Regions from separate parts of the Weizmannia sp. FSL W8-0676 genome, predicted to be linked through region 4. Evidence: riboswitches for the same ligand, from Rfam matches in the RefSeq annotation. Region 4 holds a riboswitch; each other region holds the start of a gene.
The links. A riboswitch is a leader RNA that binds a small molecule or an ion and turns the genes downstream of it on or off. The one in region 4 is predicted to bind S-adenosylmethionine.
Positions count from the first base shown of each region.

Region 1 (7,262 bases), 490 kb from region 4:
CGGGACGGAACCCGGACAATGGACTCGCCGTTTGTTGCAGCGGTGAAGGAAATTGTCAACAATGTTGAAAAGGCGGCAAAAACAAAGCCGGACATGGCAGTTGCCCGAATCGGCAAAAAGACGGTCTCCATACCGTATAACCCGAATGCAATGAAGGATGCCTCCGCTTTTGTTGCCGGCAAAAAAATCCGGCACCGTGTGTTTGGCCATGGTGAAATTATAGAGATCAACGGCGACACCATGGCCATCCGGTTCGAAAAACGGACGGTGAAACTGTCTATCCCGACCTGCATCGAAATGGGGCTGCTTGAGGAAGCCGGTCGGTAATCGTGTGTGAAGAAGGAAAACTGAAGCGGATATAAAAAATGCCGGGAATCTCCCGGCATTTTTGCACCCCTGACCGCCGCAAAGGGCTCGCGGCTGTATGTAAGGCAAGGGATGCAGGCCATTTTGATGATTGCAGCAAAGCCTGCATCCGGTTGGTGACACGGGACCCCGTGCAAATGGGAGCAGAGCATTCCCTGCTGTTTGGCATTACTGCTCGCGGATGCTGTTTTCCTGCATTTTTCTTTTTTTCCTCCAAATCAGCAGCTGTTCTGTTAAAATGCCGACCACAGAACCAAGAATTAAGCCGTTGTTTAAAAAAGTTGCCACCACCATTGGCAAATGTTCAGTTGCATGAGCCGGCAAAAACATCGCGCCGATTCCGACCAGGAAGGAGATGCCCGCTGTTGTATGGGCAATCTCTTTGTCCGGGCTTTTTTCAAGGTCATTTAAGGCAAGGCCGACCAACTGTGTGAAGACTACAAAGGTAACGGCATAGCCGACCGGCGCGGGAATCGCGGACATGATATGCACGAGCGGCGGCAGCAGCGCAATAATGGAAACGAAACAAGCGCCGTACAAAAATGGTTTCAGCACTTTTATGCCGGTTTGTGCAACATAGCCTGCCGCTGCTGCAATCGGCACTGCGCCGACAGCGGAAAAGATGCCGGCAAGCAGCTGGTTGATGCCAGATATGAACAGACTGCTCCGCACCCGCTCTTGCCGGACTCCCGTCACATTTCCCATGACGCGCACAGACGTAATCATATTCGCAGTTAATAAAAGCCCGATGAATACACCGGTTGTGACGGCGCCGGAATCAAAACGCGGTTTTCCAAAATCAAATACGGCGGGAAGAGAGAACCAGCTTTTCCCAAATGTAATGGCCGGTGCTTCGCCGAAAAGCGCGAACAAAATCCAGCCGCAAATCAAGCCGAGCATGATCGAATATTGCTTGACCCACGGTTTCTTTACATGGCCAAAATAGAATGTAAGCAATACTGTGACAAGGCTCAAAACGGCAACAAGCGGCCGGACTTCCTGATGGGCCCCCGAAATGCCGAGCATCCCTTTCATAAAAGAGCCGCTCAACTGCAGCACGAGCAGCAGCAAATAAATAAATGTCACAACCGGCGTAAACAGTTTATTTAATTGGTCCACAAGGCCGGTAAAAGCGAGCAGAAAGAAAAAGATGCCGGTTACCATTAGCGCGCCTGCCAAATATTGCAGAGATTCAATACTTGAAGTGTACAAGCTGCCGACAAGCCCTGCATAAATGGCAAACACGCTCCACCACAGTCCGGCCGGCCCTTCATTGATGGGCATTCTGTGGCCGAAAATTCCTTGCAAAAGGCCGCCGATCCCGAGCACAAAAAGCGTCCGCTGCACAAACAGGGCAGTCTCGCCCGCACTGAAATGGAAAGCATCCGCAATGGCAATCGGGGCCGCGATCGACCCGGCGATCATAAATGCCATCCATTGCAGCGACGAAATAAATGTTTTCATAGGCACACCGTTCTTTCCGTTCAAAAAAATGGAAAATACCAGTAAATATAATTATAGCAAAACAGATTTTACATTTTAAACATAAACCATTTCGCGAACGGGGGAGGGAAAGCGGGCATGGCGGACGGCGGCATAAACAGGGGCTGCAAACCGGACGGGCGCGGGTAAGCCATGTTTTGGCCCACAAAAAAATCACAAAACGCGCCTCTGTGCATTTGCCGCTAAAAGAAGTTTGCGGCCTGCCTTCACTTAGGCGTGCGGTATTGAAAAATTGGTGATGGATCATTTTTGCCGGTGCCTGGTTAAGGAATGGCTGGTTTAGGTGGAAAAACGGGGCCGCTTTCCTTCACATAGAGGGCATCTGCATAAAGGAAGCAAAAATGGCGTTGTTCGTTCGCATAGAAACGCCTCAGCCCGTTTATTGTCAAAAACGGCTTTAAAAAAACAATTTGGGCAATGGATCCCTTGCCCGAACATGTTCCTTATTCTGCGACGCTTACGCTGGCGCTGGCAACTGCCCGCTTGTGTTTTCTGATTGTATAGAAAATGAGGATTGCCCATATTGCCACAATGGCTGTATAGGTAACGCCGTACCACCCGCTTCCGGCGCCGGCCATTTTTAATAAAGTTTGCACGTTGCTGAACACAATCATGCCGCTGACAATGACAGCCAGCAAATGAGCCGGCAAAATTTTAACCAGATAGGCTGCAATCGGTGCGGCGATCAGGCCGCCAAGCATGAGGGCGATCGTCCAGATCCAGTTAATCTGCATAGCGCCGAGGGATAAAAGGAAACCGATGCTTGACGCCAGGGATACGGCAAATTCACTTGTATCTACCGAGCCGATCACTTTCCGCGGTTCGATGTCATTTCTGGACAGCAAAGCCGGTGTGGCGATAGGGCCCCAGCCGCCGCCCCCCGTTGCATCAAAAAATCCTGCGACAAAGCCGAGCGGGATGAAAAATACGTTTGACCCGGTCTTCTTTTTAACTTTCAACGCCCCGCGCGCGTTGATCAGAAACCGGATAAGAATATAGAGGCCAAGGGCGATCAGAAAAATAGAAATGTACGGTTTTAATGTGCTTGCAGGAAGATGGCTGAGAACGGTTGCCCCGAGAAAGGCGCCGACAGCCCCGGGTACAACCAGTTTCCAAATGATCCCTTTATCGACATTCCCAAATTTCATATGAGAGACCCCGGAAGCCGCCGTTGTAAAAACCTCCGCCAAATGCACAGAAGCTGATGCGACAGCCGGCGCAATTCCGAAAGCCAAGAGGAGTGAGGTAGAAGTCACCCCGTAACCCATTCCGAGAGATCCATCCACCAATTGTGCGGCAAGGCCGACAAGTGCTAAGACAATTAATTTTTGCATGTTCATGTTCCCCGCTTTCTTCATCCATAAATTTGATTCATCCTGATGTAGAGGGATTATACGCATCAGGGTCTATCCTGGGTCAAACGGCCGGCCTTGCAGAAATTAAAAATCTTTCCGCCATTTTACGGAAAGACAGCGAGTAAAGGATAAGCGCTTATCTTTCAAAATGGTACCCATTTTGCTGGAATTGGCACCTTGCTGCTCGCTGCAGGTTGCCGGACTTCATTGGGCCAGATCCCTCCGTCGCTCTTGATAAGTGATTTGTTGTTTAAAATTTTATCAGAAAATAAATGGAAGTCAATATAATTATTGCAAGTTTTTTTATAGGATTTATACGAATGGGGGGATAAAGAAAAAACTCCCCATCAGATTACGCTGTGTCGGGAGTTTTTTCTTTACGCCGGATTGGTGTTAAAAAGCTTGTTTTAGGATGCGCGGGGGCATTATGGCTGCTTCTATTCAATAGTCCAACCGGGTTAGCGGTCCCGCCCATTCTGGCAGTTTGATACGCGCTATCCACCCGTGCCTGTCCCCTTCCCGTCCAAAGGAACCGGTTTTATCAACACAAGCCTATTCCTTTGCTTTGATTTTCAGTGACAGGACGACCAGCACGATTAAAATAGCGAGGCAGATGCTTGTACCAATCGGGTTGCCGCCGCCCAGCAAAAAAGACAGGAAAATGCCTGCCAGTGCAAGCAGTGCAATCCAGACCATGAAAGGGTACCCTTTTACACGGAAGGAAGGCAATTTTTCATACGACTTTCGGAGCCGCAGTTCGGCTGCACAGATGGCGATCCAGACAAGGACGACGGTAAATCCCGGGATGGTCATCAAATAGCTGATGACCTCATCCGGCGTAAGATAGGCCAGAATCACGCCGGCTAAAATAAACAGTGAGGTCAGCAAAATACTGGTGAGCGGGACGCCTTTCCGGGAAATTTTTAAAAAGGCGCGCGGCGCTTCTCCGGATTGCGCCATGTTGAACAGTGTGCGCGAAGTGGCATAAATGCCGGAATTGGCGGCAGAAAGAACGGCCGTCAAGAGCACAAAATTCATCACATGGGCGGCAGCGGGGATCCCGGTGCGGCTGAACACCTGCACAAACGGGCTTTCCACGGAAGAAACCTGGTTCCACGGGATAATGCCGCAAATGATCAGGATGGGCAAAATATAAAAAAGCATGACGCGGACAACGGTCTGTTTAATGACACGCGGCAGCACTTTTTCGCTGTCTTTCGTTTCCGAAACGGTAACGCCGATCAGTTCCGCGCCGCCGTATGAAAACATCACGATCAGAAAAGCGCTGAACGTACCGTGAAGCCCGTTCGGGAAAAACCCGCCGTGCGCTGTATAGTTGGACAGCATGGAAGATGTCCCGGGGAATAAACCGAATAAAATCAGCGCGCCAAGCAGGATAAAAACGATCAATGTGATGATTTTAATGCCGGCAATCCAAAATTCAAATTCGCCGTAGTACTTCACTTCAGTTAAATTGATGCCGACTATGAAAGCGGCGCAGAGCAAACTGAGCAGCCACAATGGCGCGTGGGGAACCCAGAATTGCAGGAAGCTCCCGGCTGCAAGCAGTTCCACGACTGTAACAATGACCCAGTTGATCCAGTACAGCCAGCCAATAATGAAAGAAACCCGGCTGCCGAACGCTTTGTGGATCAGATTTTGGACGTTGAGGCCGGGGTGGACAAGCGCCATTTCCCCCAGCGCTGACATGACAATGAATAAAAGCGCGCCGCCGATCAGGTAAGAAACGGCAACACTCGGGCCGGCAAGGCTGACGGTATCGGAGCTGCCTTTAAAAATGCCGGTTCCGATCATCCCGGCCAATGCGATGAACTGGACATGCCTTGGTGACAAGCCTTTTTGCAAATGATGTTGGTTTTTTTCCATTTCTATCAATCTCACTTTTCTTTTTTAGATAAACGCTTTTCAGTGCTAAAGCATTTATTCTATTTTAGCAGAAAAAAGGAAATATTGATATACAAAAAAATGGAATCGCCGGATGGCAGATGCATCCATATTTCACCAAAGTAAAATGTAAAAACAGCGGGACACCATTCATTGTAGTATCTCGCCGTTCTGTTTAAGTTTGTGCCCCGGGACGGGCAGAGGAAAATACGCGCCAGCTCCCTCTACTTTTTATCAAACCCTTGGCGTTCTACAAATTCCTTCATGAAAACGCGCGATGGTTCTTTAAAAAATTGTGCCATTTGGCCTGTCCAGGTATCGTTCCTTTTTCCGTCTGTGCGTTTTGTATAATATTGCGATACCGTTTCATTGTATTCCTTCAGATCGCGCAAAAGACGTTCATCAGCCGGGTATTCATCTTCAAAATAAACATGCTCAGCCGCCATGCGCGGTTTTTTCGCAGACGGATCGGCCGGATAGCCGATTGTCATTGCAAATAGCGGAAGGACATATTGCGGGATTTTCAAAAGTTCGGCCACTTCCGGCAGCCGGTTGCGCAAGCCTCCGACATAACAAATGCCAAGCCCCATCGATTCCGCAGCGAGCGCGGCGTTTTGCGCGGCCAGTGCCGTGTCGATGAGCGCGACCATAAATTTTTCCGTTGTCTCAAGTGTATCTTGCGCATCTACGCCTTCCATTTCCGCCGCAAGTGCATGTTTATGGAGATCGGCACAGAAAATGAGCAGATGGCCGCATGTTCCGACATGGCGGTTCCCGGTCAGTTCTGCTAATCTTTGCTTCCGTCCGGGATCTTGAATGCCGAGAATCGTATAAGCCTGGACGAAATGAGAAGTGGCGGCTGCCTGCGCGGATTCCACAATCAGGCGGATTTGTTCATCAGATAGGGGCCGGTCTTCATAATGGCGGATCGACCGGTGATTGAGAATCGTTTCAATGACTGTGTTCATTCTTTTACACTCCTGTCTTTGGTGAGTCCATTGTATGTTCAAATATAGCACAGAAAATAACGGCCGGCATGAAAGGTGCTTGTTGTCCAGCATGGCCACGATGGTCTGCCAAAAAATATTTGGATTAAGGCTAAATTAACCTATTTTCGTTTTGGTATACCCAAATTGAACTTCGAGTTATGGTCATGCGGAGGACGGGAGGTCCATATTTACACCGTGAGATCATATCCTCCTTTATGATTACGGCGGGGCAGAAGCCAGTGAAGGCGCTCGATTCCATTTTGCACCATTTAACAAAGTGATGAATGTGTAACTGTCTCATGCCGCTGTATCACGCAAGGCCGGTCCTTCCGAAGTCCCGGAATTTCTGCCTGATGAAAAGAAAAACACTGCAACCCTGATCCGAAGGGCTGCAGTGTTTTATGTTATTCAAAATTAAGCTGATAGTCTTCTGATTTGATCATCTTTAATTTTTTTGAAAAGACGTAAATGATTCCGATATTTAAGATAAACGGTAACACAAAGAAAGTGCTCAGCATAATGGCAATATTTTTTGCAGTCCAGCCGCCTTCAGCAAGATGCATGAAATTGAGCGGGCCGACTAAGCCTGACAGCCCGAATCCTGCACTGTAAGGCGTGCCCTGAATATGAAAGACGCCGGCCAGCGCACCGAGCACGGCAGCGGTGATGAGCATCGGGAAAGCAATTTTCGGCTTCATAAAGAAGTTTCGCATCTGAATTTTCGGCGAGCCAAGTACATGGGCAAGGGCGGTGCCGAGCGAGTTGGCTTTATAGCTGGCGATGGCAAGCCCGACCCCGGCGGCACAAATGCCAAGATTTGCCGCCCCTGAACTGACACCTGACAGCATAATAACGGTTGCTACGCCGACTGTTGAAATCGGCGATAAAATAATCAGGCAGAAAATGACGGCGATAATCGCGCCCATTACGACAGGCTGCATGCTTGTCACATGTGCCACCCCAATGCCGACCAGCCCGGTAGCCGTTTTAATAAACGGCAAAATCGTGAGGCCGATCATGCCCGGTATCAAAATGCTTAATGTCGGGACCAGGAGGATGGAATAAGCCTTTAACCTTGTTCCGACCCACTTGACGAATAAAACCGCCAATGCCGCAGTAATCCCTGTATTGATGACAATCCCGA
Region 1 is NZ_CP151954.1:2,720,784-2,728,045, reverse strand. It holds gene NST20_RS13480 (ATP-dependent helicase) at 1-327, shown strand, start outside; gene NST20_RS13475 (purine/pyrimidine permease) at 535-1,830, opposite strand; gene NST20_RS13470 (sulfite exporter TauE/SafE family protein) at 2,313-3,203, opposite strand; SAM riboswitch class I at 3,358-3,465, opposite strand; gene NST20_RS13465 (amino acid permease) at 3,777-5,111, opposite strand; gene nfsA (oxygen-insensitive NADPH nitroreductase) at 5,354-6,097, opposite strand; gene NST20_RS13455 (PTS sugar transporter subunit IIC) at 6,523-7,262, opposite strand, start outside.
Region 1: it holds a riboswitch for S-adenosylmethionine, as region 4 does, so the genes downstream of both, NST20_RS13470 (sulfite exporter TauE/SafE family protein) here and NST20_RS15775 (methionine ABC transporter ATP-binding protein) in region 4, are expected to answer to the same signal.

Region 2 (7,262 bases), 1.6 Mb from region 4:
AAATCAAACAGTTCTTCTAAGTGCTGTTCATGGTGTTCCTTTAAATATTGCTGATACGTTTGTGACATGCCTATACCTCCTCGTCATGCTTTCTCTTTATTGTAAGACAAGTTTCATTATTTTTCCAATTCATTTGCAAGGTGGCAAATGAAAAAAAGAAAGCAGGAGCCCCCTTTTGGCAGCTCCCCGCATTTTTTATTGATGCGTTTGATTCGCAAATTCCGCCATGGCTGCGGCCATGAACGCCGCAAGCCCTGGGCCAAATTGATCAATGTTTTTTGTAAACCGGCTGTCTTCTATATACATTTGGCCAAGCCCTTTAAAGGCTTCCGGCGTATAATCCCCGAAATGGCGGTTTAAAAAATCAAACCATTTCCGGATCGCTGTTTGCGCTTCTTGTGCGCGCGGGTCCTTGTGGCGGATGGCAGCAAGTTCACGGTAAATTTCGTTCATCTCATCAGCCAAAGCCAATTTTTCATCTCCGTCAAGTCTCGCCATTTTCGCTTCCGCTGCATCTACTGCCTGATCCCCCCATTTTTCGCGTGCCTCACGCGCATACGGATTGCTGTCAAAGCGGAAACCGGCAAATTTTTCTTCACTGGACATTTTCATTCCCTCTTTCTCCGATTGGATTGTTTTTTCGATCAAGGCAATCATGTTCCCGAGCCGATTCTGTTTTTCAATCAGCAAATGGCGCTGGAGCTCGAGCGCCCCGAGCCTGTCAAACGAAGGGCTTTCAATGATTTCCTTGATCTTTTGCAAAGGGAAGCCCAATTCCTTGAAAAATAAGATTTGCTGGAGCGTTTTTAGGTTTTCTTCCGAATAGTGCCGGTAACCGGACGGTGAAACTTCAGCCGGTTTTAGCAGCCCGATGTCGTCATAATGGCGCAATGTCCGGATGCTGACGCCGGCCAGCTCTGCAACTTCTTTAATTCTCATCGTGCAGCCCCCCTTCCTTTTTTACTGTAAGGGGTGACGCAGCGTGAGGGTCAAGACATTTTTTCAAGTTTTTCCTGGAGGGCAAACAGCACTTCGTAAATTTTTACGAAAGCTTCCATGAGCGGCATTTCTTCCTTGAAACCGGGCACATCGTTCAACGGAAAGTTCACATCCCAGATGCCTTCATTGCCATCAAAAACGATTTCCCCTTTCCCGTCTCCTTCGAGCAGTTCAGACAACCCCGTTTGAATCGCCGGCCCGTATTTCTTCTGCACTTTGAGCCCGAGCATGCAATTGTAATGGCCGAAGACATCATCCAGCTCAAGGGCAATCCCGTCGACGCCGATGATGCCAAACCAGTGTGACGCGATGTAAACATATTCTTTCCTATGCTTTTTCAAATAGAGGACAGGTTCATTTAAAAACACCGCCGTTTCCACTGCAAGCGTCTCATCGGTTTCCTTGCTGCACCGTTCAATAGATGCATCGGCAAAACGGGCGGTACCCTCTTTTTCAACAATTTCTTTTTCCCTGACAGCATCTTTGAAAAAATCCTTATAGCGCTCCAAATACGCTATTTCTTGTTTACATAATATTATTATAGTATCCTTTTGGTTTTCGATATATGTTTTTAAATTTTTTCCCAGCATGGCAACCATCCTTTATGAGGTATTCTGCTAAACAGTATGTCCCAATTGGAAGCTTTTGTAAAGAAACAAAAAACTGTGCCCGGAGAATAAAATCCTTCTAGGCACAGTTTGTAAAATTATTTATTCACCGCTGCCGGTTTATGAAAATCACGTCCGTCACGGATCGCTTCTACAATTCCGGCGCGGATGACGAAATCCCCGAAATGTTCGCCTTCCTGCCGTTCTTTTGCATATTGCAAAAGAATCGGGCGCAGGGAAGCGAGGATCTCTTCTTCCCCGATATTTTCCTTATAAAGGCAAGCAAGCCTGTCGCCGGTGAAGCTGCCACCCAAATACAAATTGTATTTTCCGGGGCCCTTTCCGATAAAAGCCATTTCCGCAAGCGCCGGCCTTGAACATCCGTTCGGGCAGCCCGACATCCGGATGACGATTTCTTCTTCGCGCAGCCCCGCTTCGTCCAAAATCTCCTCGATTTTTCCGAGCAGTTCCGGCAAGTACCGTTCTGCTTCCGCCATCGCAAGGCCGCAAGTCGGGAATGCGACACAGGACATCGAGTTTCTTCTGAGGGCGGAAGCATGCTTGCCGTCCGTCAGATGGTATTTTTCAACCAGCTCGCCGATCTTTCCTTTCATTTCGTCGGTGACATTGGAAATAATAACATTCTGATTCGGGGTCAGGCGGAACTCGCCCTGATGGATTTTTGCAATTTCGCGCAGCCCGGTCATCAAAGGATAGCCGTCAAAATCTTTGATCCTGCCGCTTTGGACAAATAACGTCAAATGCCATTTGCCATCGCCTTTGATCCAGCCGTAACGGTCGCCGTTATGGTCAAAATGGAACGGGCGGGCCTCCCCGAGATCCCAGCCGAGCCGTTCATTCAGTTCCGCCTTGATCCATTCAAGCCCCCGCGCGTCAATGGTGTACTTGAAACGCGCATTTTTCCGGTTCGCGCGGTTGCCGTAGTCGCGCTGGATCGACACCACTTTTTCCGCCACTTCAATCACCTGGTTCGGCGTGCAAAAACCGATGAGCCGGGCAAGCTGCGGATATGTTTTCGGATCGCCGTGGGTCATGCCCATCCCGCCGCCAACCGCGACATTAAACCCTTCAAGCTTCCCTTCATTCAAAATGGCGATAAACCCTAAATCCTGTGAAAAAATATCGACATCATTGGAAGGCGGCACAGCAAACCCGATTTTAAACTTCCGCGGCAAATACTTCGGGCCGTACAGCGGTTCGGAATCTTCCTGCTCTTTTGTATCAATGATTTTTTCATCTTCCAGCCAAATTTCATGATACGCGGAAGTCCGCGGCAACAAGTGGTCGCTCGTTTTTTTCGCCCATTCATACACCTCGGCATGCACATCCGACTGGTACGGGTTCGGGTTGCACATCACATTCCGGTTCACATCCCCGCACGCGGCAAGCGTCGTCATGAGCGCATCGTTCATTTCGCGGATGGCCTGCTTTAAATTCCATTTTAAAATGCCATGCATCTGGAATGTCTGCCGGGTCGTCATACGCAGCGTTCCGTTCCCGTATTTTTGCGCCAGTTCATCCATCACAAGCCACTGTTCCGGGGTCGCAACGCCGCCCGGAATGCGGACACGCACCATAAACTGGTAAGCCGGCTCCAGTTTCTTTTTGCGCCGCTCGTTGCGGATATCCCGGTCGTCCTGCTGGTAGCTGCCATGAAATTTCAACAGTTTATTATCGTCCTCGGATATCGCACCGGTCAGCGGATCTTTGAGTCCTTCCGCAATCGTTCCTCTTAAAAATCGGCTTTTTTCTTTTATCGTTTCAAGCGGATCAAGTTTTTTATCAGCCATCTTCCTGCCCCTCTCTGTTAATACACATCACGCTGGTATCGTTTTGCCCGTCGCATTTCCTGTAAATAATCCTCTGCCTCTTCCCTCGCCATATTGCCTTCTGTTTCAAGAATTTGAAGCAACGTTTCCTGGACGTCGCGGGCCATGTGCTTCTCATCACCGCACACATACACACAGGCGCCTTTTTCAAGCCATGCATAAAAATCTTTGCTTTTTTCAAGCATCCGGTGCTGGACGTATATTTTTTCTGCCTGGTCGCGCGAAAAAGCCACATCCATCCGTTCGAGCACGCCATTTTTCAGCCAGTTTTGCCAGTCAAGCTGATACAGAAAATCCGTCGCAAAATGCTGGTCCCCGTAAAACAGCCATGTTCGGCCGGTGATCCCTTCCGCTTCCCTTTCTTCCAGGAAAGAACGGAACGGCGCCACGCCTGTTCCCGGCCCGATCATGATCACCGGCACATCCGGGTCAGCCGGAAGTTTGAAATTCGGATTGCGGTGGACATAAACCGGCAGCTTGTCTCCCGGTTTTATCCTGCCTGCGACTTGCCCGGAGCAAACTCCTTCGCGCACCCTTCCGTTTGCTGTATAGCAGTCCAGTGCAATGACAAGATGGACTTCATCGGGGTTCGCTTTCCAACTGCTTGCGATCGAATAAAGCCGCGGCGGCATTTTCCGGAGCATTTGTACAAAAGCTTGCACTTCCACTTTTTCCGGCGGATATTCCTCGACAAGATCGATCAGGCCCCGTCCTTCAAGGTATGCCTTTGCCTCCGCTTCATTTTCAAGCAAAGCCGTAAGCCCTTTGTTTCCGAAAAGCACGGCTGCCTGCTGAAGCAGTGGTTTTGTTAATCTCGTAATTTCATAATGTCTGAGCAATGCTTCCCTGGCCGGCAGTACTTCCCCTTTTTTATTGATCGGAACCGGTTCTTTTGGATCCCAGCCGAGCTTTTCGATCAGCCGTTCCACGAGTTCCGGGTCATTTTCCGGGTAAATCCCGATGCTGTCCCCCGGTTCAAATGTAAAACCGGAACCTTCAAGGGATAATTCGATATGGTGCGTTTCTTTATTGGACCCTTCCCAGTTCAAATTGATATTTTCCAGCACTTCCGCCTGGAACGGGTTGGATTTGGAATAATCGGTGTTTGCAGGCCGGGTGGCATCGGCAGCGGTTGAAGGCGGCAAGGCAGATGACTGGAGCACGCCTGTAACCCCTTCAAACCATTCCTGGGCGTCTTCTTCATAATCCACATCGCAATCCACTCGCGGATAGAGCCGTTCCCCGCCCAACTCTTCCAGCCTCTTGTCGATCTCTTTTCCGACCTTGCAAAAAAACTCATATGTCTGGTCCCCAAGCGCCAAAACGGAAAATTGGACCCCGTCCAGTTTTGGGGCTTTTCTGCTGTGGATCAGCTCATAGAAAGACAATGCGTTGTCGGGCGGGTCCCCTTCCCCTTGTGTGCTTGTAATGATGAGCAGATACCCTGCATTTTTTAAATCTTTCGGCTTGGCCGCATCGAGTGCCGAAAAAGATACGGCAAACTGCATTTCTTTTAATCTGGCGGCGAATGCTTCGGCAAGCGCCTGGGCATTGCCTGTCTCGGAACCAAACAGCAGCGTAACCGTTTTGGTTGCCGTCTGTACCGGCTTTTCGGCAACAGCTGTACTTCCCGGGGGATTCGTTCCTTGTTCGGCAAACGGATAGGTTAAATATCCGCTCAGCCATAATTTTTGCTGATCCGTTAACATTTGCAGCAGTTCATTTAACTTTTCCGCCTGTTCTTTACTAAACGGGCTGTTTTGTACACTTAACGGCAAATCTTCCACCTCGCAATGTTTGCATGCACTTTTCATTTGTTTATTTATGTATGACATCCTAATCCAAATAGACATAGAAGTTTACTTGGATTTTAATCCGCTTCTTTCCATGAGAAGCACCTTCGAAAAAAGCTCTCCTTACAAAGATAAGAAGAGCCGGCGCACAATGGTCAACTTCTCTTATCTTTCAGACGATTGTCTGCAGGAATTGGCACAGTGTTTTTCAACCTGTTGCCGAGGCTTCAAAGGGCCTTTCCCTCCACCTCTCTGGATAAGAAGCACGAATCATTATTTAGAAATCATTGAAAACATTATACAATCAAATGCGGTGGCAGTCAATTCTTTTTTGAACAGACGGGGGCGATAAAAAAAGAAAAGGGTGGCAAATTCCGCATCAAGCGTCCCTCCAATATACTTTATGTATTTTTTGCACAGAATGAGGGGGGAATGGATGAACATCCGCATTTACCAGGGGAATGAGATCACGCCGGAAGCCGGGGATGCCAATATTGTGATCGATGTGATCCGCGCGTTTACGGTTGCCCACCATGCCTTTTTGGGCGGCGTAAAAGAGATATGGCTGGCAGACTCAAAAGAAGCGGCTTTTTGTATCAAAGACAAATACCCGCATGTCTTGCTCACGGGCGAAAGGAACGGCCTTCCGATACCGGGATTTGATTTGGGCCATTCACCGGCCGCCATCGCCAAACAGCCGTTAGCCGGCAAAACGTTGGTGCAAACATCCACAAACGGGGTAAAAGCAGCCTTCCGCGCCCTTTGTGCAAAGGAAGTCTATGTTACCGGCTTTTCGAATGCAAAAATGACGGCAAAATGGGTCCTGCGCAAATGGAAAGGCAAAGACAACGCCCGCATCAATATTATCGCTTCCCATCCGACGGGGGAAGATGACCTGGCATGCGCATTATACATGGAAAGCATCCTTACCGGCTCCGGCACGATAAAGCCGGAATCAGTGATCAAGGAGATTGTAAATGCCAGTGTTGCAAAGAAATTTCTTGATCCCGGCCAGCCTGCATTTAACCCGGCTGACCTGGAATTTTGCAGCAACGAAACAGACTGCGGGTTTGTTATGAAAATTGATCCAACAGGAGAATTTCCAACGATCGTGAGGGTTGAAGATGAATGACCATGGTTTGACACTGCCTTTACGCAATGAGAAACCGCGGGATTGCGGAATCACCATCTTAATTGACAATGGCATTCCGCTGAACTTTTTTAAAGATACCATGAACAGTGCAGCCCCTTATATTGATTTCGTCAAATTCGGCTGGGGAACATCGGTGGTTTCGCGCCATTTGGAAGAAAAAATAGATCACCTGAGGCAAAACGGCATTGCCTTCTTTTTCGGCGGCACTTTATTTGAAAAGTTTGCCAGCCAGGGAAAGACGGATCGGTACGTTCAATACTGCCGGCGGTTTGCATGCGAATATGTTGAAATCTCAAATGGCACCCTGCCGCTGTCCAATCCGGAAAAGTGCCATTATATTGCGGAATTTTCAAAGGAGTTTAAAGTGTTAAGTGAAGTTGGCTCAAAAGATACTGCCAAATCAATAGCCGACACGCCGGCGTTATGGCTGGAATCGATTAGTCAAGATTTAGAAGCAGGCGCATATAAAGTGATGACAGAGGCAAGGGAAAGCGGCACGAGCGGCATTTGCAACGGGGACGGGGAAATACGGGAGGAGATGTTTGCGGCCATCCTGGACTCCGGGATTCCCGCGATGCTTTCATTTTCGAAGCGCCCAACAAGCAGCTCCAGGCTTTTTTATCCAACAGCTCGGCCCGGATGCCAATCTGGCCAACATCCCTTTTTCGGATGCCCTTGCGCTTGAAACATTAAGGCTCGGTTTGCGATCAGATACTTTTTTTATTGGAGGAGATTCCCATGAGAAAAACGGATAAAATTTTTCATTTGGCGATCCCGTGCAAAGATCTTGATGAAACAGCCGATTTCTATCAGAAATTAGGCTGTAAGGTGGCGCGCCGGTATGATGACCGGGTCACTT
Region 2 is NZ_CP151954.1:1,504,269-1,511,530, reverse strand. It holds gene NST20_RS07320 (dipeptidase) at 1-68, opposite strand, end outside; gene NST20_RS07315 (MerR family transcriptional regulator) at 196-939, opposite strand; gene NST20_RS07310 (hypothetical protein) at 990-1,508, opposite strand; gene cysI (assimilatory sulfite reductase (NADPH) hemoprotein subunit) at 1,706-3,418, opposite strand; gene NST20_RS07300 (assimilatory sulfite reductase (NADPH) flavoprotein subunit) at 3,436-5,292, opposite strand; SAM riboswitch class I at 5,413-5,513, opposite strand; gene NST20_RS07295 (2-phosphosulfolactate phosphatase) at 5,687-6,382, shown strand; partial or broken gene NST20_RS07290 (phosphosulfolactate synthase) at 6,375-7,158, shown strand; gene NST20_RS07285 (VOC family protein) at 7,142-7,262, shown strand, end outside.
Region 2: it holds a riboswitch for S-adenosylmethionine, as region 4 does, so the genes downstream of both, NST20_RS07300 (assimilatory sulfite reductase (NADPH) flavoprotein subunit) here and NST20_RS15775 (methionine ABC transporter ATP-binding protein) in region 4, are expected to answer to the same signal.

Region 3 (7,262 bases), 400 kb from region 4:
AAAAGTAGAACATCACGTCAAAGACGCGGTGGAAAAGGGAGCTACCGTGGAAACAGGCGGCAGCGCGAAAGATGGGCTTTTCTTTGAACCAACTGTCATTTCCAATGTTACCGATGAGATGATATGCATGAAAGAAGAAACATTCGGGCCGCTTGCACCGGTAACGAAATTTACGGATATTGATGAAGCGATCCGGCGTGCCAATGATTCCATTTACGGTCTTGCTGCGTATGTATTTACGGAAAATATTTCGGAAGGCATTCAAATTGCAGAGGGGCTGGAGTATGGCATTGTCGGGCTGAACGACGGGCTTCCGTCCACGCCGCAGGCTCCATTCGGCGGTTTCAAGCAGAGCGGCCTCGGCAGGGAAGGCGGCCGTTACGGTATAGAAGAATTTTTGGAAGTCAAATATATTTCCCTCGGTTTATAAGTGCCTGGCCCGGCACACCGAAATAGGCGGGATCCCTAAATGGGGGTTCCGCTTTTTTGGTTCCAAACCGATTACGGGAAGAGGACGAAATATTTCGGCAAAAAAGAATTAAACTTGGTTTCCAATGCCGGGAAGCCCACTAAGATCCGGGTAGTGCCCGTTAGTCTTTTAGAGTTCTTCGACAAGACAAAGGCCATCCCAACCCCGGTTCAAGAAAACTTTAAAAAAAGATTCAGGCCTAGGTCCCAATGCCCCAGCCTCAGGACAAAGGGCATCCGGGCAGTGGCCGGTAAAAAGACAAAATGCAGCAAATTTCCCGGGAAAGCGTCCTTTATGGTAAAAAGAAGATAAAACAAACACGATGAGAGACAACTTGCAACAAAATTTTCGACACGTGGGCAATGAAAGACATATCGCAACAAACTCCCGCGCATTGGCTCCGCGGAAGATCAAATGTCCTGTTGGAGCGTCTTTCACTTGCAGGATGAAGCAAAGCCGGTGAAAATTTTGTATAGAAATGTTTTTCGACGCCATCATCATGACAAAAGACACCAAGTTTCCCCGGGAAATGATTTTTATAGAGGATTAAAAATGACAAATATTCGGAAATCATCATCCGAAAAAAACGCCTCTGCCGCAAGAGGGATAAAACAGCCGGCACGTATTTTCAGGACACCCATCCATGCTGCGGCGGGCGCGGCGACACCAGAGAACGAAAATGGGCAAACGCATATTTTCAAAATAGAAGCCTGCCGCATTGGATACGGAATGGGCAAAAGAATGAAAATAGGCCGGCACAATTTTTAGGGTAGGCCAAAGAACATTTCTTCACCAAACAAGCACTACAGCTACTCTCCAGGATTCAGACTGGGATTGCAAAGATTCGACCGGAATTCGGTTTTCTTCAGACAAAGGAAAGATTTCCGCGCAGATTCTCTCTCTGAATTGATCGAGCATTACAACAGTACGCATTTGTCTTTGCCCCTGATCCGTTTCGCATTTTGAAACCCGCTGATTTCTACATTTTTCAAGATAACATTTTTTGCACGGTACTGGATGGCGACAACAGGATTTCCCTTGAAATCGTAATCCGGGTCGCCAAGTGCTGTCAGCCCGTTAATGACAACGTTCCGGTAAGCGGAAACAACGAGGCTGCGCGGCGTTGAACCTTCATATAAATCCGTAAACACCGGCGCGATGGAAACAAGATTGGCCGCCACAATATGGTCCGCGCTTTTCGAATCGCTATCCTTACCTTTATGGTGGCCGATATGCCGGAAATTGAAAGAACGGTTGTCGCGGACAGAAAGATGGCCGTAAAGGTGGACATGAGAAGCAGCCGAAGCATTGTGGTGGGCTTTGATTTCGACACCTCCGAAACAGCCGCTTGAAGCATTATTGTAAAGCCAGACATGGCGCGACCCGTCATCAATCTCAATGCCATTGGAGTTGGAAAACCCTTTTTTGTGGGCCTTTCCACTCGGGTTGTAACAGAAAGAATTTGAGATAAAGCAATAGTCGCTATGGTGGGTGGTAATGCCGTCATCACCGAATCCGCTTGCCGTGAGCCCGTCCAGCCAGATATAGCGGCTCCTTCCCGGGGCGAGAAAGCCGTCGCCCAAATAATGATACCGGGCAGACGATACATCAAAACCATGCAGGCCGGCCCCCGCCGCCTCCACATTTTTCACCCAGCCGAACGTGACGTGCGCAAAAGTCAGACAGCTTGAACGGTTATTTCCTGCTGCCGTTCTTTCCTCATTTCCGAGCCTTTCGACATTCCAGTCCAGCGAGAGCCCTTCCACCGATATATGGTGATTGCCGCGGTGGAAATGGGCGTTTTGGATAAGACGCGTTTTTTTCGGCGCATGCGGATGGAGTTTGATGACTGTTACGCCTTTTCCGCTGCCGCAAAGGCATGTCCATGAAGGCAGCTTAAGCCCCTTTACAAGATAAACGCCTTCCGGTACGATCACTTTCACGCGGCCGTTTCCCAGTGCTTTTTGGAATGCCGCTGTGCAGTCGGTTTTTCCATCGCCGGCAGCCCCGAAATCTGCCACATTGACTGTACGGGATGCCACAGACAGCAGCCGGCTGTATTCTTGATCCAATATCGTTTTCCATTCCGGGTAGACAAGGCCGTTCTGATCTGCAAGGGTTTTATACGGTTCAACCGGATATCTCCGGTTCAGCAGCAGCCGTGAAAGGGAAAACGGTTTGTGAAATTCCGGCTGGCAGTATTTTTGAAAAAGCGCTTCATTTTCCTGGATTAGGGTACCCGGCTGGACTGCCCTGCGTGAAAGCTGGCGCAGCAGCATGCCGTTTGTCCGGGGGTCATGATGCTTATCCAAATGAATCATTTTTTCACCCCGCTTTGCCTTCATTCAGTCTCTGTCATTGGATATATGTAGTATACCCCCGCAGGTTGGAAAACGCACTGAAAAAGGAAGACTCTTTTCTAAATCATTGTTGTTGGCATAAAAAAGATTGAATTTTATGTTAAAATCGAAGAAAAGGAAGGTGGAAGTCAATGAGCCTGCCAAAATGTTCTGATTGTAACCATCCATTTAAGTGGATTTATATCTTTAAGAGATTATGGAAGTTTGACCAAACCATAGAATGTCCAAATTGTAAAGCCAAGTTATATCCAAGTTTGAAGTTTCGAAATAAAGTTGGATATTTTTCCCTGCTTTGCTTTTTCATCTCATTTGGACTAATGATATTGGGCATTCCAAAAATTGCATTCATAACACTAATCATCATTATTTGGGCTTGTTTGATTCTTATGATGCCTTATGTTTATTCGTTTGATCATAAAGAAAGGCTTCTATGGTAAAAGGGAACGAATAGTTGTCGCCCTTTTAAATGGCTTCAAAAATCCAGGTGATGATGAAACGCGGAGCTGAGCCGGTACGCCGCAAGTTTAAAGGTGAATTGATGAACCGATTTGGTACAGAGCAAGATTTGAAAAAAACACATGCAAGTAAAGATTGGAAACCATTTCATCAAATGAGAAAGAAAAAGGTGGCCCAAAACTACATGTAACACTTTTCGTGAAAATGGGCCTTATTTTCTTTATCAGAATTTTTCGTTGACGAATAGCATAAGAAGGTATACAATAAACTTCAAGCTTATATGTTGTTATTTTCTTATCAAGAGAGGTGGAGGGAAGGGCCCTGTGAAGCCTCGGCAGCAGGTCCGAAAACGGGTACTGTGCCAATTCCTGCAGGTGGTGGCCTGAAAGATAAGAAGATTTCCCGGGAATGGATATCTTCTTACTTCAGGGTAAGAAGATTTTTGTCGTTTAATCCTTAGTAATCGAATAAGAAAGAAGGGAATAGAGTGGAGCAAACGCGGCTCACATATGAACAGTTTACGTCGGATCCGTTTGCAGTGTTCGTGCCGGAAGATGAAACAAAGGGCGCATTGGAAATTTTGCAGTGGGCATATGGCACGTACGGTAAATCAGTGGTATATGCGTGCAGCTTCGGCGCAGAAGGAATGGTGCTGATTGATCTCATTTCGAAAGTCAGAGAAGATGCGGATATCGTATTTTTGGATACGGACCTGCACTTTCCGCAGACTTACGAATTGATTGAAAAAGTAAAAAAGAAATATCCGGCTTTAAATATCCAAATGAAAAAACCGTCGCTTACGCTTGATGAACAGGCGGCGCAATACGGATCTGCCCTTTGGAAAAGGGATCCGGACCAATGCTGCTATATCCGGAAAATCAAGCCGCTTGAAGAAACGCTGCAGGGAGCGGCGGCCTGGATATCCGGCTTGCGGCGGGAGCAATCGCCGACGAGGGCGAAAACGAATTTTGTCAATAAAGATGAAAGGTTCCATTCGATTAAAATTTGCCCGCTGATTCATTGGACATGGGATGACGTTTGGAACTATATCAAGTCCCATCATCTTCCGTATAACGAATTGCATGACCAGGGATATCCGAGCATCGGCTGTTTCCCGTGCACACGTGCTGTCGGAAACAGCGACTCAAGAGCAGGAAGATGGGCGGGCTTTCATAAAACCGAATGCGGGCTGCATACGGTTCAGAAAAAATAAGGCTGCCCGGTGGTGCTGCGGCAAAAACGGCCATCCCTTCTAAGCCGCTGCTACAGCCACTCCGGGAGAAGTGGGCGCATAAACCAAACCAACCAGTTATCCGATTAAGTTTAAAGCAGGTGAAGAAATGAGAAAAGTATATTTAGTCGGGGCAGGGCCCGGCGATCCGGAACTGATCACAGTGAAAGGATTGCGCATGATCCGGGAAGCGGATGTCATTTTATATGACCGCCTGGTGAATCCGGATCTGTTAAAAGAAGCAAGGCCGGATGCGGAACTCGTCTACTGCGGGAAAAAGCCGGACGCCCATACGATGTCGCAGGATACGATCAACCACCTGCTTGTGAAGTTTGCCAACCAAGGCAAAACTGTTGTCCGTTTAAAAGGCGGCGATCCGTTTATATTCGGCAGAGGCGGGGAGGAGGCGGAAGTACTGGTGCAAAAGCATATTCCGTTTGAAATCGTTCCGGGGATTACGGCCGGTTCCGCCGTGCCCGCCTATGCCGGCATTCCGCTCACCCACCGCGGGCTCAGTACATCCGTTGCTTTTATCGCGGGCGTCACGAAAAAAGGCGAAGACCTTGATGCATACTGGTCCAAATATGCGGGAATTGATACACTTTGCATTTATATGGGCGTGAAAAATCTGCCGCTCATCTGTGCGCAACTGATAAAGCACGGCAAATCGCCGGACATGCCGGCTGCACTTATCCGCTGGGGCACGACGGAAAAACAGGAAACCGCGGTCGGCACGCTTGGAAATTTAAGTGAAAAGGCGGACGGGTTGCGCAACCCATCGCTTTTGATCATCGGAGAAGTGGTAAAACTGCGCGATGAGTTGAAATGGTTTGAACAGCTTTCCGCTGCTCCGGCCTGTACCGGGTGAACGGGTATGAAACAAGGTGTTTTATATGTCAGCCACGGCAGCCGTGTGCCCGAAACCGCCCGGGAAGCAACAGCGGCAATCCGGCAAGCGATGGCACAGGTGGATGCGGATCTCCAGGAAATTTGTTATCTGGAAATTGCGGAACCGGATATTGCAGCAGGGATTGATGCGCTTGTCCGGGGCGGCGCAGGGCGTATCGCCGTTGTGCCGGTATTGCTGCTGAGTGCCGGGCATTATTATGAGGATATCCCGCGTGCGATCCGGGAAGCGAAACGACGTTATCCGCATATTGTGTTTACGTACGGCCGCCCGCTCGGCGTCGGGGACCGGATCACCGGAATCCTGGCGGAAAATATTTTGGAAACCGGCATGCCTCCGGGTGCCTGGATTCTGCTGGTCGGACGCGGCAGCCGTAATCCGGAAACACTGTGCGATTTTGCAAAAATTGCGGACGGGCTGCGCGTGCAACTGGGGGCAGAACAGATCAAAACGGCTTATTTGGCGGTTCTTGAGCCCCGTTTTGATGAGGCGCTGAAGGAGCTGGCCGTGGCCGGGCGCCCGGTGGTTGTGGCCCCATATCTTTGGTTCACCGGCGTGCTCGTCCGGTCGCTGGAAAAGAAAGTGGGCATGCTGCAGCGGGAAGGATATGATATCCGGCTGGCACGGTATCTCGGCTGTCACCCAGATATGGCGGACGCATTGGCCGCCCGGGCAAAGGAAGCGTTGGGTGCAGAGGCTTTTATTTGAGATTCCGGGACCTTTTTTGCCCCCGGAAAGCCTGGGGGAAGCCTGCGGCGTTTTCTATTGTGAACCCCTCCCTTATTTGGGGGAGATGCAGTTTAAAAAATGCCTGGGTGCGGTGTTTCAATGTGCGTACCGGCACTTTTTTGGGCCCGATCAGCCTGAAAGATGCCCGCGGTCCGGCGCTCCATTGCGCATGCCGGCACTTGCCCGGTTCCGGCTCCCCAGGAAACGCTGGAAAGGGAGCGTACGGGCACATTCACGAAAATGGCAGGAAGTACGAGGCGTTTCTGCACCGGATAAACTGGAAAGGAGATCAGGAATGGCTTGGGTACCGGTTATGGTCAATTTAGACGGGAAGCAGGCTGTGGTCATCGGCGGCGGAAAAGTGGCGGCACGCAGATTCCGGCTCTTGCAGGAAGCGGGGGCATGCGTTACAGTCGTAAGCCCGCACCTGAACGATGAATTGCAGGTTTTGGCGCAACAACACGCGTTCATTTGGAAACAGAAAACATTCGAAACGGAAGACATCCGGGGGGCCGATGTGGTTGTTGCAGCGACAAATGATCCGGAGACAAACAGCCGGATTGTTGCCCATGCCCCGGCCCAAGCCCTCGTGAACGATGCCGGCCGTGCGGGAAGCGGCAACCTTGCTTTTCCGGCGTTTTTCCAAAAGGGCAGGCTTTCCATCAGTGTCTCTACAGCCGGGGCAAGCCCGAAACTGGCTTCCCGCATTGTAAATGAATTATCCGGGCATTATGATACGAACTACGCCCAATATGTGGATTTTTTATACGAGTGCCGCCAGCTTCTGAAGCAGCCGCAGTTTTCTGCATCGGAAAAAAGCGAGTGGCTGGAAAAGCTGCTTGGAGAAGCATACCGCAAGCCTGAAAAACAGCAGGAAGCCTTGTCTTTCTTTCGCAGCCGCATGCAAGGGACTGCCCGCTGAAAAACGAATGAAGATTAGCGCGCATCTTTGGGAAATCAGCCGGTGTGCCCGGCGAAAAACTTGGCAAGCCCGTTTGCAACCCGGAATGGCTTCCGTTACAATAGGGTTAAAATTTTCACAAAAAGGAGTGTCGCCATATGTCATTGGAAGATGTCAAAGCTTATTTTAAGCAGTGGGACCGGGAAGAA
Region 3 is NZ_CP151954.1:287,054-294,315, forward strand. It holds gene NST20_RS01460 (NAD-dependent succinate-semialdehyde dehydrogenase) at 1-430, shown strand, start outside; gene NST20_RS01465 (hypothetical protein) at 470-781, shown strand; gene NST20_RS01470 (hypothetical protein) at 929-1,237, shown strand; gene NST20_RS01475 (glycosyl hydrolase family 28-related protein) at 1,387-2,790, opposite strand; gene NST20_RS01480 (TIGR04104 family putative zinc finger protein) at 2,961-3,266, shown strand; gene NST20_RS01485 (hypothetical protein) at 3,296-3,475, shown strand; SAM riboswitch class I at 3,577-3,681, shown strand; gene NST20_RS01490 (phosphoadenylyl-sulfate reductase) at 3,773-4,498, shown strand; gene cobA (uroporphyrinogen-III C-methyltransferase) at 4,626-5,384, shown strand; gene NST20_RS01500 (sirohydrochlorin chelatase) at 5,391-6,131, shown strand; gene NST20_RS01505 (NAD(P)-binding protein) at 6,448-7,074, shown strand; gene NST20_RS01510 (YbaK/EbsC family protein) at 7,212-7,262, shown strand, end outside.
Region 3: it holds a riboswitch for S-adenosylmethionine, as region 4 does, so the genes downstream of both, NST20_RS01490 (phosphoadenylyl-sulfate reductase) here and NST20_RS15775 (methionine ABC transporter ATP-binding protein) in region 4, are expected to answer to the same signal.

Region 4 (7,262 bases):
CGGGGAGCTCGCAACCAAAAGTGATAATGCAACCGAACTGGACCCTGGGAGCAGCAAATCGGAAGAGGACCAGACCCTCGTCCTGCTTTTTACAAGCCTTGCGCTTGACGCAGTAAGGGAAGAAAACGCCAAAGTTTTTACTCGCAACCAGAATGTGATTGATGCCAATTACACACTTGGGACAGGCCTGCCGCTCCGCGAAGTAAAAGAGGGGAAAGATGCGGGCTACCGGTCGCAGTTGCTTGGATCCGTCCACCAGGTGGAATTTCTTGTCACGCCGAAATACCAGGGATTGAAAGTCAACCTGAAATTTGACGAAATCAAAGTGTATCCGGAAGGCTTTGCCGCTTTTATCAATCTCGTCATGGATAACGATTTAAACATCATTAACCGCGATTTGATTGATAAACGCATTTTGATCCAGGATATCGGCGGCCTCTCAACGGATATCGCCGTGATCAAAAACAGGACAGTCGATGATGACCGGGCGCAGGGCTTTAATCTCGGCGTATCAGAAGCGCTTGAACAGATCCGTGAAGAAATCCGCGTCAAATACGGGGTCGAACTGGACAGCCGCCGCGATGTGGTCGATATTATCACGAAAAAGCATGACCGCAACCATATTATGGTGAAAGGCAGCCGGACAAGCGTGCACGACATTACAGACCGCATCCTGTTTGACCTTGCGAAGAAACAATACCGTCTGCTCCGGAACGTTTGGCAGAAAAACTCGCAAACAGAGATTTGCTATTTTGTCGGCGGCGGTTCTGTTGTCCTAAAAGATTACTTAAAAACGTTGAACAACAGCCTTGATGGCTACAATATCGATTTCTTTGAAGATGAAAAAGAGAGCATCTGGATGATGGCCAATGCTTACTACAAATTAATTTCGGATTATGTGAGGAAAAACAATAAACCGGAAGACAAAGGAAAGAAACCGGTCGAATCCAAATAAGGTGAAAAAATATGGAAAATCAAAGCGGGATGAAGCGGGGCCAGACGATTGCGTTCCGGATCCCCCAGGATACGCCCGATCATATTTTAAAAGAGTTGTCAAAGTTAAAAGAAAAAGAGAAACGGAACTTCTCCGCCAAAATAGCCGGGTATGTGATACAGGGCGTGAACCAGTCGCTCGTAAAAGACAAAGAAACGATTACAATTCCGCTGCCGCGCAAACTGACAAAAGTGCAGCATGACTGGCTGAAGCACGAACATTCGGAAGCAATGCTCGGCAGCATTGTTTACGAGCTGATTCAGGATCCGCTCCGGGCGACTTCGCTTTTTGCTGCCCTCTCGAAACAACCTGTTTCTATGGATGATACGCTTTTTTTACAGGAAGACGAATTGCCGCAAACCAGTGGAGAAGCAGACCCGGAACCGGTTCAATCCGGTGGTGAGCCGCCCGGTTCGGATGATCTTGATGCGTTCGACTGGAGAACTGCCGCCGCCGAACCGGCACCCCCTGAAGCGGAAGCGCCGGAAAAAGAAGAAGATGCGGAAGACCTGCTCGGGGATTTTCTCGCCAGCATGAATAAATGAAGGGCGCAGGGTGAACCCCTGTGCGCCTGAAAACTTGTACGAAATGTAAGGGGATGGAACAGATGGAAAATATAATCGAAGTTGCTGGTGTGAGCCTGGTGCGCGATGGCAAAAAACTGCTCTCGGACATTCACTGGACGGTCAAAAAAGGGGAGCACTGGGCTGTCCTCGGCTTAAACGGTTCCGGCAAAACCACTTTGCTCAATATGATCAACGGGTATATCTGGCCGACAAAGGGCAGCATCAAGGTGCTCGGCAAAGCGTTCGGAAAAACAAGCCTGCCGGAACTGCGGAAATCAATCGGCTGGGTCAGCTCCTCCATCCAGGAAAGGATACCGCGCACCCAGCTTGCACGCGATGTGGTCATCAGCGGCAAATATGCATCGATCGGGCTGTATGAAGCGGTGGATGCAGAAGACGAAGAAAAAGCCTTGCGCTTGATGGAACAATTGCATTGTGCCGCCCTTTATGGCCGTGCTTATGGACATTGTTCGCAAGGAGAGCGGCAGAAGCTTTTAATCGCGCGCGCGTTAATGGCGGAACCGCGCATCTTAATTTTGGACGAGCCTTGCAACGGGCTGGATTTATTTGCCCGGGAAATTTTGCTGGAAAGTGTGGAAGAGCTGGCAAAAGATGAGAACGGCCCGGCGCTTGTATATGTGACGCACCATCCGGAAGAAATTTCCCCCGCTTTCCAAAAGACATTGCTGATCAGGAACGGGGAAGTTTTCCGGCAGGGCCGCACGTCCGAGATGATTGAAAAACAAGTGCTTTCCCGCTTTTTTGAGCATGAAATTCAGGTGGAGTGGCGCGGAAACCGGGCTTTGTTTCAAGTTGTCTGATGATTGGAAAACAAAAAAATATAAAATAATGAATTGACAAATCCCGAGCCGTCCACTAATATTTAAATATAACAAATGAATAACTTATCCAGAGAGACTGAGGGACAGGCCCGATGACGTCCAGCAACCTTCAAATCTTTTTTTGAAAGGTGCTAATTCCTGCAGAATGGTTCATTCTGAGAGATAAGTCACTTGACCGGCAAACCTCTTTCGAATGAAAGCGGGTTTTTTTTTGCTAAAAGGAACAGAAGGAGATTTCAACATGCTGGTATTAGAAGATATTCATAAAGTATACGGCAAAGGGAAGGACAAAAAGGTTGAAGCGTTAAAAGGCATCAATCTGCGTGTTGAAAAAGGGGAAATTTTCGGGGTGGTCGGCTACAGCGGCGCCGGGAAAAGCACGCTGATCCGGTGCGTAAATCTGCTCGAACGGCCGACTTCCGGGAAAGTGCTCGTTAACGGGGTCGACCTTGTGCGCCTGCCGCCGAAAGAGCTGCGCAAAGAGCGGAAAAAAATCGGCATGATTTTCCAGCAGTTCAATCTGCTCCAGTCTAAGACGATTTTTCAAAATGTGGCCATGCCGCTTGTGCTGGAACACCGGCCGAAGGAAGAGATTAAGGCAAAAGTCGCAGAGTTATTGTCTTTTGTCGGGCTGGAAGACAGAATGCACCACTATCCTGGCCAGTTGTCAGGCGGCCAGAAACAAAGGGTCGGGATTGCAAGGGCCCTGGCGACGGATCCCGACATCCTGCTTTGTGACGAGGCAACATCGGCCCTTGACCCGAATACGACCGAAGCCGTGCTCGACCTCTTGCGGAAAGTCCGGGATGAGCTGGGCATCACGATCCTGATGATCACCCATGAAATGAACGTCATTCGTGACATTTGTGATAAAGTGGCGGTACTGGACGGCGGAAAAATTGTAGAGCAGGGCCCGGTGCTCGACCTTTTCACAGAACCGAAAACGCAAATTGCAAGAAGCTTTGTGAAAACCGTGCTGAATGATTCGATTCCGCCGTCGGTGCAAAAACTGATCGATGAAAGCAGCAAAGACAATCCGCACGGCATTTACCGGATCCTATTTAAAGGAGCTTCCACCAATATGCCGCTGTTATCCAATACGGCAAAACATTTTTCAATCGACCTGAATGTGCTTCATGGCATGATCACCGAACTTCAAGGCATTCCTTTCGGCAACCTGCTTGTCGAATTGAAAGGCGACCCGGAAGAAATGAAGCGGGCCATTCAGTACATTAACGATCACGAAGCCATCATTCGGGAGGTGGAGAAAAATGGCATTTGATTGGTCATGGTTTTGGCCGCAATTTTTCACGGCAATGGGCCAGACGCTGTATATGGTGGCTGTATCATTAATCATTTCCATCATCATCGGCGTTCCGGTCGGCGTGATCCTCGTTATTACCCGGGAAAACGGCATTTGGGAAAACAAATGGATTTTTAATATTTTAAATGTGATTATCAATATTTTCCGGTCGATCCCGTTTATTATTCTCGTTGTCGCGATCATTCCGTTTACGCGCTGGGTTGTCGGGACAGCGATCGGAACAACGGCAGCGATTGTGCCGCTCGTTTTGTACACTGCTTTTTACATCGGGCGGCTCATTGAAAGTTCACTGCTTGAAGTCGACAAAGGGACAATCGAACTTGCGCAGTCAATGGGGGCGACGAACTGGCAGATTATTTGGCGGTTTTTGCTTCCGGAGGCAAAGGCGTCCATGGTGCTCAATTTAACGATTGCCACCATCGGGCTGATCGGGGCTTCCGCGATGGCGGGCGCGGTCGGTGCCGGTGGGATCGGGGATTTGGCGATCACGTACGGCTACAACCAGTTTCAGACAGGCGTCATGATCGTTACCGTTATCACGCTGGTCATTTTCACCCAGCTTGTCCAGACATTGGGCAACTTTCTCTCCAAAAAAATTCGGAGAAAGTAATCTCGAAAAAAAGGGTTACATCTTTTTATAAAAAATTAAGTGCAGGGGGACTTAGAGCGATGAAAAAATTTGCGATTCTATTATTGGGGCTCATCCTGGTTTTGGCAGGATGCGGGGCCAAAAACAATTCGGGCAGCACAAGCACAAAGACAATCAAAGTCGGGACAACCACTTCTGAAGTGCCGACATGGAATTTAATCCAGAAACTTGCGAAAAAGAAAAATATCAATATCAAGATTGTCCGCTTTGACGACTATGTTCAGCCGAACCTCGCATTAAGCGACGGGGAAATTGATATTAACGCATTCCAGACGGTTGTTTATTTCGATGACTTTATAAAACAACGCAATCTGAAGCTATCGGCGATCGGCACAACGAATATCTGGCCGATGGGGATCTACTCGAAAAGGTATAAAAAGATCAGCGAAGTAAAAGACGGCGACCAGGTTGTGATTCCGAAAGACCCGACGAACCTCGGAAGGGCTTTGCTTTTGCTGCAAAAAGCCGGCTTGATTACGACGAAAAAAGGTTTCACAGGCAAAGGCGGGCTTGAAAATGTCGCTTCAAACCCGAAACATTTGAAAATTACTGCCGTGGATGCCGCCCAAACACCGCGCGGCCTGGATGATTCGGCACTCGCTGTGATCAATTGCGATATGGCCATTAATGCCGGCTTAAACCCGACGAATGACTCCATCTTCCGTGAAGATGCGGGCAACAAAGCGTATATCAATATTATCGCAGCCCGGACAAAAGACAAGAATGACAAAACGCTGAAAGAAATTGTAAACATTTATCATTCAAAAGAAGTCTCCGACTTTATCAAAAAGCATTATAAAGGCGCAGCCGTCCCGGTCAATAAACCGGTATCGTATTTAAAAGACTATAAGCAAACACAATGACGGCAAAAAGTTTCACAGCAGCCCCCTAAAAACAGCGGGCTTTCAGACAGGCGGTTTATCCGCCCCATGGCAGAAAGAACGGCAGGATACGGTTAGACCGGTATCCCGCCGTTTTTTAATTGATTTTGGGTTTTGGACCGTTGCTTTTTTTACTTTCCTAAAACCGGGGAAGTCATCTATAATGGAAGAAAGGGTTTTCAATACGGACGGGTGGAAAAACAAAGGGGGGATTGCTAACTGCTGAAAATAAGTTATAGAAGTTGCAAAAGTTATTGACTTTCAAATCTTATCAGAATATATTTACCTATAAGGCAGGCGAGCCAAGTGGAATATTATTCTGGATTCGCCCTCTTATCCTTGGATATTTGCATTTTGCCGGAAAACCGCTTTTACAGCGTGCATAACTTATAAAATATAAGCGTTGAGAATGACAAAAAAGGAGGCTTTCACCAAATGAATGCGATTACAATTGTAATCGGCTCCATCTGTATCTTAATGATTGCTTATCGTTTATATGGTACGTTTATGGCCGTAAAGGTGTTAAAGCTGAACAATGATACGCCGACGCCGGCACATGAGTTTAACGACGGTAAAGATTATGTGCCGACCAATAAATGGGTGACGTTCGGGCACCATTTTGCGGCGATTGCGGCTGCAGGCCCGCTTGTCGGACCCATTTTGGCAGCGCAGTTCGGCTATTTGCCAGGCCTCTTATGGCTCTTGATCGGCGCTGTTATCGGCGGGGCCGTACACGATGCTGTTGTGCTCTTTGCCTCCATGCGCCGGAAAGGGAAATCGCTTTCTGAAGTGGCAAAAGAGGAAATGGGGTCGGTTGCCGGGTTCTGTACAGGCCTTGCCATGCTGTTTATTATTGTGATTACGATGGCCGGCCTTTCCATGGTTGTCGTAAATGCCCTGCAAAATAACCCGTGGGGCACCTTTTCCGTGGGGATCACGATCCCGGTTGCAATGGGCGTTGGCTTGTTTTACAAAAAAACCGGCAATTTGAAGCTGACCACAACGATCGGTTTCCTCCTGATCGTAGCGGGCGTTTTTGCCGGTCCGTGGATCCGCCATACGGTAATTGGCGAATGGCTTACGTTTGATCCGAAAACATTGGCCATTATTCTTCCGGCTTATGCATTTTTTGCCGCGGCCCTGCCGGTATGGCTGCTGTTGGCGCCGCGTGATTATTTGAGCAGCTTTATGAAAATCGGCGTATTTATTGCCCTCATTATTGGTATATTTATCATTAATCCGCCGATTCATATGCCGGCGCTGTCGCAATTTATCCACGGCGGCGGCCCGACGATGACAGGACCGGTCTGGCCGTTTATTTCGATCACGATTGCCTGCGGTGCGATTTCCGGTTTCCATGCCTTTATCGGCTCCGGCACAACGCCGAAAATGCTCGATAAATGGACGGATATCAAGCCGGTTGCATTTGGCGCCATGCTTGTCGAATCGCTTGTCGGCGTGATGGCGCTTGTCGCTGCGACCGCCCTGCAGCCCGCCGATTACTTTGCCATCAACTCCACGCCGGAAGTCTTTAAGACGCTCGGCATGCATGTTGTCAATCTTCCGCATTTAAGCAGTGAAATCGGGATGGACCTGGCCGGCAGAACCGGGGGTGCGGTAACGCTTGCAGTCGGCATGACGTATATTTTTACAAAAATCCACTGGTTTAGCAATCTTGCACCCTATTTCTATCAATTTGTCATTTTGTTTGAAGCCGTGTTTATCCTGACGGCGATCGATTCGGGGACACGGGTCGCGCGCTACCTGCTGCAAGACTTTTTAGGGGAATTGTATAAACCGCTCAAAAAGACCGACTGGCTGCCGGGATCCATTCTCACAAGCGCCGCGGCCTGCTTCATGTGGGGCTATTTGCTTTACTCCGGCGATATCGGTTCAGTCTGGGCGCTGTTCGGCGTATCGAACCAGCTGATGGCCTCGATCGGGCTGATTGTCGGGGCAACCGTCATTTTGAAAATTGCCGATAAAAAACGGTATATGTTCACTTG
Region 4 is NZ_CP151954.1:3,209,441-3,216,702, reverse strand. It holds gene NST20_RS15790 (ParM/StbA family protein) at 1-955, shown strand, start outside; gene NST20_RS15785 (hypothetical protein) at 967-1,539, shown strand; gene NST20_RS15780 (ABC transporter ATP-binding protein) at 1,602-2,381, shown strand; SAM riboswitch class I at 2,463-2,571, shown strand; gene NST20_RS15775 (methionine ABC transporter ATP-binding protein) at 2,644-3,684, shown strand; gene NST20_RS15770 (methionine ABC transporter permease) at 3,674-4,336, shown strand; gene NST20_RS15765 (MetQ/NlpA family ABC transporter substrate-binding protein) at 4,396-5,238, shown strand; gene NST20_RS15760 (carbon starvation protein A) at 5,692-7,262, shown strand, end outside.